DNA from 2 places in the Pseudomonas sp. GW822-FHT05A08 genome. Region 1 is predicted to be linked to the other one. Evidence: predicted binding sites of a transcription regulator. Region 1 holds the regulator's gene; the other holds the start of a gene.

The links. The regulator FliA, encoded in region 1, starts transcription of late flagellar genes. The targets are predictions, from matches to a motif close to CTAAAGTTTNNNNNNNNNNNGCCGNTAA.
Region 2: a site for FliA is predicted at 3,111-3,138, ahead of motA (flagellar motor stator protein MotA). Genes of this name have one in related genera too.

The regions. Positions count from the first base shown of each region.
Region 1 covers NZ_CM179511.1:2,064,299-2,070,062, forward strand. Annotated here, with positions in the region: gene flhA (flagellar biosynthesis protein FlhA) at 1-930, shown strand, start outside; gene flhF (flagellar biosynthesis GTPase FlhF) at 942-2,258, shown strand; gene fleN (flagellar synthesis regulator FleN) at 2,377-3,207, shown strand; gene fliA (RNA polymerase sigma factor FliA) at 3,204-3,944, shown strand; gene AC3RCP_RS09355 (chemotaxis response regulator CheY) at 4,105-4,476, shown strand; gene AC3RCP_RS09360 (protein phosphatase CheZ) at 4,506-5,294, shown strand; gene AC3RCP_RS09365 (chemotaxis protein CheA) at 5,307-5,764, shown strand, end outside.
Region 2 covers NZ_CM179511.1:877,758-883,521, forward strand. Annotated here, with positions in the region: gene asd (archaetidylserine decarboxylase) at 1-625, opposite strand, end outside; gene rhdA (thiosulfate sulfurtransferase) at 643-1,458, opposite strand; gene AC3RCP_RS03955 (HDOD domain-containing protein) at 1,502-3,040, opposite strand; gene motA (flagellar motor stator protein MotA) at 3,207-4,058, shown strand; gene motB (flagellar motor protein MotB) at 4,062-5,102, shown strand; gene rsgA (small ribosomal subunit biogenesis GTPase RsgA) at 5,190-5,764, opposite strand, start outside.

The DNA of each region.
Region 1 (5,764 bases):
AAGAAGCTGTCCCAGGACCTGGGCTTCCTCATGCCCACCGTGCATATTCGCGACAACCTCGACCTGGCGCCCAGCGCCTACCGGCTGACGCTGATGGGGGTGATCCTGGCCGAGGCCGAGATTTACCCGGATCGCGAGCTGGCGATCAACCCGGGGCAGGTCTATGGCACGCTCAACGGCATCAACGCCAAAGATCCGGCCTTCGGCCTGGAGGCGGTGTGGATCGAGATCAGCCAGCGTGCTCAGGCGCAGTCGCTGGGCTACACCGTGGTCGACGCCAGTACCGTGGTCGCCACCCACCTCAACCAGATTCTGTACAAGCACTCCAGCGAGCTGATCGGCCACGAAGAAGTCCAGCAGCTCTTGCAATTGCTGGCCAAGGGTTCGCCGAAGCTGGCGGAAGAGCTGGTGCCGGGCGTGCTTTCGTTGTCCCAACTGCTCAAGGTGCTGCAGGCGCTGCTGGCCGAACAGGTGCCGGTGCGCGATATCCGCAGCATTGCCGAGGCCATCGCGAACAATGCCGCCAAGAGTCAAGATACTGCCGCTTTGGTGGCCGCGGTGCGTGTCGGATTGTCGCGCGCCATCGTGCAAAGCATTGTAGGGACTGAGTCCGAGCTGCCTGTGATCACCTTGGAGCCCAGGTTGGAACAGATTTTGCTCAATAGTCTGCAGAAGGCAGGACAAGGCTCGGAAGAGGGTGTCCTGTTGGAGCCAAGCATGGCTGAGAAGCTGCAGCGTTCGTTGATCGAAGCCGCGCAGCGCCAGGAAATGCAAGGTCAACCGGTGATTCTGCTGGTAGCCGGTCCGGTCCGCGCGATGCTCTCGCGGTTCGGGCGCCTGGCGGTCCCGGGCTTGCACGTGTTGGCGTACCAGGAAATCCCTGACAACAAGCAAGTGACCATCGTTGCGACAGTAGGGCCCAACGGCTGAGGTAGTGGGTTATGCAAGTTAAGCGTTTTTTCGCCGCCGATATGCGTCAGGCCATGAAGCTGGTTCGTGATGAGCTGGGCGCCGACGCCGCCATCATTGGCAATCGCCGCATCGCCGGCGGTGTCGAGCTGACGGCTGCCCTGGATTACAAGCTGTCGGCGCTGGCGCCACGGGTGCCGAACATGGAGCTCGAGGACGAACTGCGCAAGACTCAGTCGCGCATCGTCACCGCCCAGGCCGAACTGAGCCTGCGTGGCGACGGCGATGCCAGCACCAATCGCCAGCTGTTCGCCGGCCTGCCGCTGACCGCCGCCGAGCCGCTGATCGAACCTACATTCAACGAGCCCCAGCGCCCGGCCCCGGTAGTCGCCGCGCCGGCGGTCGATCAGCGGGCACTGGACTCGATGCGTTTTGAACTCAATGGCCTGCGCGAGCTGCTGGAAGTCCAGCTCGGCTCCCTGGCCTGGAGCCAGCTGCAAGGCAGCCGGCCCGAACAGGCCAACCTGTGGCGGCGCCTGCAGCGTATCGGCTTGTCCGGTCCGCTGGCCCGCGACCTGCTGGCGCTGATCACTGAAATCGACGAACCCCGCCAGGCCTGGCGCATGCTCCTGGCCCACCTGGCGCGGATGATCGTGACCCCGGAAGTCGAGCCACTGGAGGAGGGCGGGGTGATCGCCATGGTCGGCCCCGCCGGCATGGGCAAGACCACCACCCTGGCCAAGCTGGCCGCGCGTTATGTACTCAAGTACGGCGCGCAGAACATCGCGCTGGTGAGCATGGACAGCTACCGCATCGGCGCCCAGGAACAGCTCAAGACCCTGGGTCGGATCCTCAACGTCTCGGTGACCCATGTCGACCCGGGCCAGTCCCTGGCGCAAGCCCTCGATCCGCTGCTGCGCAAGCGTGTGGTGCTGATCGACACCGCCGGCCTGCAAGCCAGCGACCCGGCCCTGCGCATGCAGCTGGAAAGCCTGGCCGGACGTGGCATCCGGGCAAAAAATTATCTGGTCTTGGCAACCACCAGCCAGAAACAGGTTCTAACCGCCGCATACCACAGCTACAAGCGTTGCGGGCTGGCCGGCTGCATCCTGACTAAACTGGATGAAACCGCCAGCCTTGGTGAGGTGTTGAGCCTGGCGATCAGTCATGAACTCCCCGTTGCCTATCTGACCGATGGCCCGCGGATTCCGGACGATCTGCACTTGCCGCGCCGTCACCAGCTGGTCAGTCGTGCGGTGAGCGTGCAGATGCAGGAAGAACCCAGCGAAGAAGCCATGGCTGACATGTTCGCTGACCTCTACCACAACCCGACCAAGCGGGTTGGCTGAGGGAATCATGAAAAGATTGCAATGTACCTACATCGATGGTCTGCCAGGCATTGTTCCGTTGGTGAACGCGCAGCCAGTTATGTGGCCCCGTCTAAGTAAGACAAGGTAAAGAACGAACATGGGCAGCATGCATCCCGTACAGGTGATCGCGGTGACCGGCGGCAAAGGTGGCGTCGGCAAGACTAACGTGTCAGTGAACTTGTCCCTGGCCCTAGCGGAGCTCGGCCGGCGCGTCATGCTGCTGGACGCCGACCTGGGCCTGGCCAACGTCGACGTGCTATTGGGGCTGACCCCCAAACGGACCCTCGCCGACGTGATCGAAGGCCGCTGCGAGCTGCGCGATGTGCTGCTGCAGGGGCCGGGTGGAATCCGTATCGTGCCGGCGGCGTCCGGCACCCAGAGCATGGTTCATCTGAGCCCGGCGCAGCATGCCGGCCTGATCCAGGCCTTCAGCGACATCGGCGACAACCTCGATGTGCTGGTGATCGACACCGCCGCCGGCATCGGTGACTCGGTGGTCAGCTTCGTCCGCGCGGCCCAGGAAGTGTTGCTGGTGGTCTGCGACGAGCCGACCTCGATCACCGACGCCTACGCGCTGATCAAGCTGCTCAACCGCGACTACGGCATGAACCGCTTCCGCGTGCTCGCCAACATGGCGCAGAGCCCGCAGGAAGGGCGCAACCTGTTCGCCAAGTTGACCAAGGTCACGGATCGCTTCCTGGACGTGGCCCTACAATATGTCGGCGCCGTGCCTTACGACGAATGCGTGCGCAAGGCCGTGCAAAAGCAGCGTGCGGTCTATGAAGCGTTTCCGCGTTCGAAATGCGCGCTGGCATTCAAGGCCATCGCGCAGAAGGTCGATACCTGGCCGTTGCCGGCCAACCCACGTGGACATCTGGAATTTTTCGTCGAGCGGCTCGTGCATCAGACAGCGGGACCGGTGCTATGAGCGCCAGCGGCTACAACCTTTACAAAAAGTCGGCACGTGACAGCCAGTACGAATTGATCGAGCGCTATGCGCCTCTGGTCAAGCGTATTGCCTATCACTTGCTGGCGCGCCTGCCGGCCAGTGTCCAGGTCGAAGACCTGATCCAGGCCGGGATGATCGGTCTGCTCGAAGTGTCGACCAAGTACGACGCGAGCAAGGGCGCGAGTTTCGAGACCTACGCGGGTATCCGTATCCGTGGTGCGATGCTCGATGAGGTCCGTAAAGGTGACTGGGCGCCGCGTTCGGTACATCGCAATACCCGGATGGTGAGCGATGCCATTCGCGCAATTGAAGCTAAAACCGGTCGTGACGCTAAAGATCATGAAGTTGCGGCCGAACTTCAATTGAGTCTCGACGATTATTACGGGATTTTGAACGACACCTTGGGCAGTCGCCTGTTCAGCTTCGACGATCTGTTGCAGGACGGCGAGCATGAAGGGCTGCATGAGGATGGCGCGAGTGCTCATCTCGAGCCGTCGCGCGACCTGGAGGACGAACGTTTCCAGGCCGCGCTGGCGGACGCGATTGCCAATTTGCCGGAGCGTGAGCGACTGGTCTTGGCGCTGTACTACGACGAAGAGCTGAACCTCAAGGAAATCGGTGAGGTCCTGGGAGTCAGCGAATCGCGGGTCAGCCAGTTACACAGCCAGTGCGCGGCCCGTTTGCGGGGGCGTTTGGGAGAGTGGCGAGCGCGCTGACAGGCAGTGTGGGGGACACTGCGGGCGAGACTGGCACGACGTGGCCGGACTTGCGGTGTGTATTCCATGCAGTCGTTGAGTGCTCTGCCTGATTGATTGAATGGCGCGTTCAGGTGCTGGACGCGTTTAAGACTGCTTGGAGGTCGAATTGGACAAGAACATGAAAATCCTCATCGTTGATGACTTCTCAACGATGCGGCGGATCATAAAAAACCTGTTGCGTGACCTGGGTTTCACCAACACGGTCGAGGCTGACGATGGCACCACCGCCATTCCGGTCCTCAACAGTGGGAGCATCGACTTTCTGGTAACGGACTGGAACATGCCCGGCATGACCGGTATCGATCTGCTGCGCCATGTGCGCGCCGATGAAAAACTCAAGCACCTGCCGGTACTCATGGTGACCGCTGAAGCCAAGCGCGAACAGATCATCGAAGCTGCCCAGGCCGGCGTAAACGGTTATGTGGTCAAGCCCTTCACGGCCCAGGCGTTGAAAGAGAAGATCGAGAAGATCTTCGAACGCATCGGTTGAGAGTGGAATCATTCCGCCACGGGGGAGCTATGGAGCACAACGAATCTTCATTGGGCGATTTCGAATCGACCCTGAAAAAACACGCACTCGAACTGGTCGACAGCCTTGAAAAAGGCAAGTTCGGCGAAGCCGTGCAACTGATCCATGAGCTCAACCAGACCCGTGACCGCGGCCTGTACCAGGAGGTCGGCAAGCTCACCCGCGAGCTGCATAGCGCCATCGTCAATTTCCAGATTGACCCGCATATGCCGCAAGCCGAGGAAGTTTCACAGATCACGGATGCCACCGAGCGCCTGTCCTATGTGGTCAGGCTGACCGAGGCCGCGGCCAACCGCACCATGGATCTGGTCGAGAGCGCCACCCCGCTGGTCAATGGCCTGAGCAGCGAAGCCCAGGCCCTGAGCGCCGATTGGGGGCGTTTCATGCGCCGCGAACTGGGCGCCGAGGAATTCCGCGACCTGGCCCGCCGGGTGGACGGTTTCCTGACCCGCAGCGAGCAAGACACGCGCGCGGTATCGAGCAACCTCAACGACATTCTGTTGGCGCAGGACTACCAGGACCTGACCGGTCAGGTGATCAAGCGCGTGACCCAGTTGGTCACCGAAGTCGAGAGCAACCTGCTCAAACTGGTCCTGATGGCCAGCCAGGTCGATCGTTTTGCCGGCATCGAACATGACCGTGAATCGATCCTCGCTGAAAAAGATCCGCAAAAACATCTGGCCAAGGGTGAAGGTCCGCAGATTCATGCCGATAAACGTGAAGACGTTGTATCCGGTCAGGACGATGTCGACGATTTGCTTTCCAGCCTTGGATTCTAGGAGCACCCATACATGAGCTTCGGCGCCGATGAAGAAATCCTTCAGGATTTTCTGGTTGAGGCCGGCGAGATTCTAGAGCAACTGTCCGAACAACTGGTCGAGCTGGAAAGCCGGCCGGACGATGCGGATCTGCTCAACGCAATTTTTCGCGGTTTTCACACTGTAAAAGGGGGCGCCGGCTTCCTCCAGCTCAACGAGCTGGTGGAGTGCTGCCACATCGCCGAGAACGTGTTCGACATCCTGCGCAAGGGTGAGCGTCGCGTCGACGCGGAACTGATGGACGTAGTGCTCGAAGCGCTGGACGCGGTGAACGGCATGTTCGGCCAGGTGCGCGAGCGTACCGAGATCACCGCCGCCACTCCGGAGCTGCTGGCTGCCCTGGCCCGTCTGGCCGAGCCTGCGGGGGCCGAGGAGGTCGCCGCGCCGGTGGCCGACGTTGAGGCAGTTGTTGAAGCCGTTGCCGAGCCGGT
Region 2 (5,764 bases), 1.2 Mb from region 1:
TCGAGGCCACGATCATCGCGCCGACCAGGACCACGGCCATCGGGCCGCGCTCGGTATCGAAAACGCATACCACACGCTCGTTGCGGGCGAACAGCTCCGGCACGTTTTCCGCGGTGGTCTGGTTGACCGAGAAGATCCGTCCCGGCACGTAGACCATTTCCCGCAGGGTGCCGGCCAGCGGCATGTGCACGCGGTGGTAGTCCTTCGGCGACAGGTAGATGGTGGCGAAATCGCCGCCCATGAACGGGGCTGCCAGGGCCGAGTCGCCACCCAGCAGTTCCAGCACGCTGAAGCTGTGGCCCTTGGCCTGGAATACCCGACCGTGCTCGATCGGGCCAAGCTGGCTGACCGCGCCGTCGGCTGGGCTGAGGATCGCGCCCGGGGTCTGGTCCAGCGGGCGGGCACCGTCTTTCAACGCGCGGGTGAAGAAGGCGTTGAAGTGCTCATAGGCGGTCAGGTCTTCCACCAGCGCTTGGGACATGTCCACCTGATAACGCTTGGCGAACCAGGCGGTGAAGGCATTCTTGAACCAGCGCACGCGGCACTCGGCAATGCAGCCGGCCAGGCGCGACAGCAGGTGGTGAGGCAGCAGGTACTGGCTGAGGATAAACAAACGCTTTTTCATTAACTGTCCTTAAAACCTTAAATCTCTACGGGCGTGTCAGGGTGGTTGCCCCATTCGCCCCAGGAACCGGCATAGCCTTTGACTCGCGGATAACCGAGCGCCTTGGCCACCAGATAGGTGAAGCCAGAGCGATGGTGAGTCTGGCAGTGGGTGATCACTTCTTTGTCTTTGCTGATGCCGAGCTGTTCGAGGATCTGCGGCATGTCGCTGCGGATCCGCAGGTTGCGCGTCGGGTCCATGCCCGCCGTCCACTCGAAGTTGATCGCACCGGGAATGTGCCCACCCTTGGCGGCGAGGACTTTCTCTCCCGAGTACTCCAGGGGGCCGCGGGCATCCCAGATCGCCAGGTCGGCCGCGCCAAGACGACTTTGCAGGTATTCGCGGGTGGCGGTCGGTTCGTCGTGCAGGGTCAGGGCGACAGGGCCGCCGACGGCCGCCGGGACTTCATTCGAGACCGGCAGGCCGTCGGCCAGCCAGGCCAGCAGCCCGCCGTCCAGGTAGTGGTAACGGGAGTGGCCGATGACATCCAGCAGCCAGATGAAGCGCCCGGCCCAGCCGCCGCCTTCGTCGTCATAGACCACGTAGACCGCGTCCGGGTTATGCCCCAGTTCGCCGAACAGGGCCTCAAGGGCTGCCTGTGGCGGCATCAGCCCTGGCGCCGGTGCCTGACCGAGCTGGGTACGCTTGGGGTCGACGAAGTGCGCGCCGGGGATATGGCCCGCGGCATAGCGGGCGGCGCTGGTCAGGTCCACCAGAATCAGTTCGCGGGCGTCGAGGCGAGGGAGCAGGTCGCTCGGCTCGATCACCAGCGGCAAGCCAGAGAAGTCAGGCATGTGAGGTCTCCAGGGCACAAAGGGAGGGATTGTAGCGCAAGCGTCAGCGGCTGCGGTTGGTAAAGCTGTGCAGGGCCTTTTCGATGCACTGCGCGGTCTTGCCGAACGCCTGCACGGAGACTTCCGAGAAGGGTTGGCCGCCCTGGTCGGCGACGATCAGCATGATCACCCGGCCATTGCTGGGCACCGAGCGCATCAGCAGGTGCTCGCCACGAAACAGCGTGCGCAGGCTGGCGGGCAGGCGGGCGGAGAACTGGGCGTTGTTGGTCGGCGTCAGGCGCACTTGCGCCGGAGCATCCAGCAGCCTTTGCAGTACGCTGCTCTGGTTGATCGTCAATGCCAGGTTCATGGCGGGGGCGGGCAGTCCGGCGATCTGATGCACGCGCAACTGGGTCCGCGTGCGGTCGACCATCAGCAGCATCACCCGGCGCATGCCGCACGCCACCAGGGCGTCGCGGGCAAAGGTGGTCAGGTGCATGGCATTGCTGAAGCGGCTGGGCTCCACCAGCAATTCGCTGCATTGCTTGCGCCACTTGGCCAGATCTTCTGCGGTTGGTGCGGGAACCGGGAGCTCGCCGCGATGCACGCGCCGGGCCTCCCAGGGCCAGAGCAGCGCCTCGGCCGGATGCCACAGGTCGGGCATGTGGTGATGCCGGGCACTCTGCGCGGCTTGCTGGTGCAGCTGTTGTTGCAGCTCGTCCATCGACATCTGCAGGTACAGGCTGGTCAGGTATTGCCAGCGCATGCAGTGCGGGCCGGTCCAGGATTCTTGCGCCGAGAGGGCCAGGGCGTTGGCCAGCAACACACTGTTGGCCGGCTGGTTCAGCCAGCGCTGCAGGGCCGGGTCGGCATCCAGGCATTGTCGCTGGTGCAACGGATGGGCGTTGTCCCGGGCGATATGCAGGGCCTTGACCAATTGGTCCTGCTCGTCGATCAGCAGGCGGTAGCCTTGCTGTACCCAGATCGGCAAGTGCCAGGCCTCCACCAGGGCCTGGCCCAACTGAAGCAGGCCGACGCCGAACAGTTCCTGCTCGACCTCCTGGGCCGGTTCGGCTTTATGGACGACACGCAGCTCCCACTCTTCGAGCAGTTTTGGATAGGCCAGCGCCAAGGGCCACAGCGGCGAGAGAAACAGCAGGCTGCCCCAGTGAATGTCCTGCCAGAGCCTGGCCAGGCGCCCGGCGAAAAAGCCGTTGGCCTGTTGGGTCGCGTGCTGGCTGATCAGTTGCAACTGGCGCAGCCCGACCGGGATCTCCTGCTCGGGCTGGGCGGGCAGGCGGGCGAGCAATTCTTCGGTACGCGCCAGGCCCAGGCGGTTGAGGGCGACCTCGAGGTTCTCGGCCGGCTCGCCCATGCTGCCGTGGGTGTGGCGATTGGCTTCGCGAATCACGCTCAAGGCCAACGCGGGGCTGTCCTGCATCAGGTCGGCAATGTCGCGCAATGAGCTGCGATTGTCCCTGATGGCTTTGCAGACCCGGTCATGGCTGGCCTGCGGCACCGGCAGGCGGACCGCGTCAAGCAGCTTTATCCAGGATTCGAGGGAGTGGGGGGCGGTAGTTGGGACTGTCGTTTCATTAGACATGGCTGGGCGCAATCATCGTCTGCTGTAAACACGCCCAGAGCGGGCCAAACTGGCTTTTCGCCTTAACGGCCTATAGTCTGGCGCAGTTTTGCCGATAAGTAGAAGAAGAGTTTTAAGAACTTCCGAATATGACCTTGAACCCGACTCAGTAAGTACCTTCCTACCTATGGCTAAAATTATCGGCATCATCGTCGTGTTCGCGAGCGTGCTCGGCGGATACGTGCTTTCTCACGGCAAGATTGCCGCCCTGATCCAGCCTTTCGAGGTCTTGATTATCGGCGGCGCCGCGCTGGGGGCGTTCCTGCAGGCGAACCCCGGCTACATGACCATGCACGTGCTCAAGAAGTCCTTGGGGATGTTCGGTTCGCGTTTTTCCCAGACCTTCTACCTGGAAGTGCTGGGCCTGATCTACGAGATCCTCAACAAGAGCCGCCGCGAAGGCATGATGGCGATCGAGGGCGATATCGAAGACGCTGCCGCCAGCCCGATTTTCGCCAAGTACCCATCCGTGCTCAAAGACGAGCGCATGACCGCGTTCATCTGTGACTACCTGCGCATCATGTCCTCCGGCAACATGGCTCCCCACGAGCTGGAAGGCCTGTTCGACATGGAGCTGTTCAGCCTCAAGGAAGACCTCGAGCATCCGTCCCATGCGGTCAATGGCATCGCCGACGGCATGCCGGGTTTCGGTATCGTCGCGGCGGTACTGGGTATCGTGGTGACCATGGCGTCCCTGGGCGATGGCGACCAGAAGTCCATCGGCCTGCACGTAGGTGCGGCACTGGTCGGTACCTTCTTCGGTATTCTCGCGGCCTACGGCTTCTTCGGCCCGCTGGCCCATTCCCTGGCCCACGACGCCAAGGAAGAGCTGAACGTCTATGAAGCCATCAAGGCCTCCCTGGTGGCCTCGGCTTCCGGCATGCCGCCATCGCTGGCCGTGGAGTTCGGGCGCAAGGTCCTGTACCCGGCGCACCGTCCGAGCTTCGCCGAGCTGGAACAAGCGGTTCGCGGTCGCTAAGCCATGGAAAACAATCAGCCGATTATCATCAAGCGCGTCAAGCGCTTTGCCGGCGGGCATCACGGCGGGGCATGGAAGATCGCCTTCGCCGACTTCGCCACGGCGATGATGGCGTTCTTCCTGGTGCTGTGGCTGCTGTCCACCGCCACCCCGGAACAGAAGATCGCCATTGCCGGTTACTTCAAGGACCCGATCGGCTTCTCGGAAAGCGGCACGCCCTACATCATCGACCTGGGCGGTTCTCCCGAGCTGGCGCCGGAAAACACGCTCAACCCCGAGATCAAGTCGCAGCCGCAACCGGACAAGGTCACGGTCGACACTGATCAGGTCGAGAGCATGGCCGAGCAGGTGGAAAGAGAGCGTCTGGAGCTGTTGCTTCAAGAGCTGCAGAACAAGGTCGAAGAAAACCCGCAATTGCAGAAGTTCAAGGACCAGATCCTGTTCGAGATCACTCCGGACGGCCTGCGTATCCAGATCATCGATTCGGAAAACCGGCCGATGTTCGACTCCGGCAGTGCGCGCCTGAAGCCGTATTTCGAGGACATCCTGCTGGCCATGGCCGACACCATCAAGGCGGTGCCGAACAAGATCAGCATCAGCGGTCACACCGATGCCAAGCCTTACTCGGGCACCGGCGATTTCGGCAACTGGGAGCTTTCGGCCAACCGTGCCAACGCCGCGCGTCGGGCGCTGGTGGCGGGCAGCTATCCGGACGGCCAGGTGGCTCGCGTGGTGGGGTATGCCTCGTCATCGCTGTTCGATCGCAAGGACCCGTTCAACCCGATCAACCGGCGTATCGACATTGTGGTGCTGACCAAAAAGGCCCAGCGCGCGATCGAAGGCGAAGTCGCTCCCGAGGCCCCGGCACCGACCCAGGGCCAGGGCGCCCCAGGCGAAGTGCCGGTCGACCCGAACGCCTTGCCGCCGGAGCAGGAGCCGCTGCCGGCCCATGAGCTGCGCGAGCGCCTGAATATCTTCGATGACGCAGCGCCGAAGACCGAAGGCCCGGCTGCACCCGCCGCTACGCCTCCAGCCGCGCAGTAACCGCTGGCAACAGGCCCTATAAAAGAGGGCCCATGAAAAAGGCCGCGATCATCGCGGCCTTTTTTGTTTCTGCGTGGGGGCTACCTATTAATAGCTGCTGTCCGGCAGGCTGGCGATGATCGAGCGATAGCTGTTCATCCGCTGCTGCTGGATCCGGCCGTCTTCCAGGGCCTTGAGCAGGGCGCAGCCCGGTTCGCGGTCATGCTTGCAGTCGCGGAAACGGCAGGTGCCCAGCAGGTCGTTGAACTCGATGAAGCCCGCTTCGACATCGGCGCGGCTGACGTGGCCCAGGCCGAATTCGCGAATCCCCGGGGAGTCGATCAGTTCGCCACCGCCCGGGAAGTGGAACAGGCGCGCGGTGGTGGTGGTGTGGGTGCCCTGGCCGGACAGCTCCGACAAAGGCCCGACGCGGGTTTCGACTTCCGGCAGCAGGCTGTTCACCAGCGACGACTTGCCCACGCCCGACTGGCCGACGAACACGCTGATCCGTCCGTCCAGCTGTGCTTGCAACTGTTCCATGCCATTGCCGTGGTGCGCCGAGACTTCCAGCACCGGATAGCCCAGTTGCCGGTAGACCGCCAGCAAGGCGTTCAGGGCGGGGGCATTCTGCTCGTCGATCAGGTCGAACTTGTTGAGCAACAGCAGCGGGCGGATACCGGCAT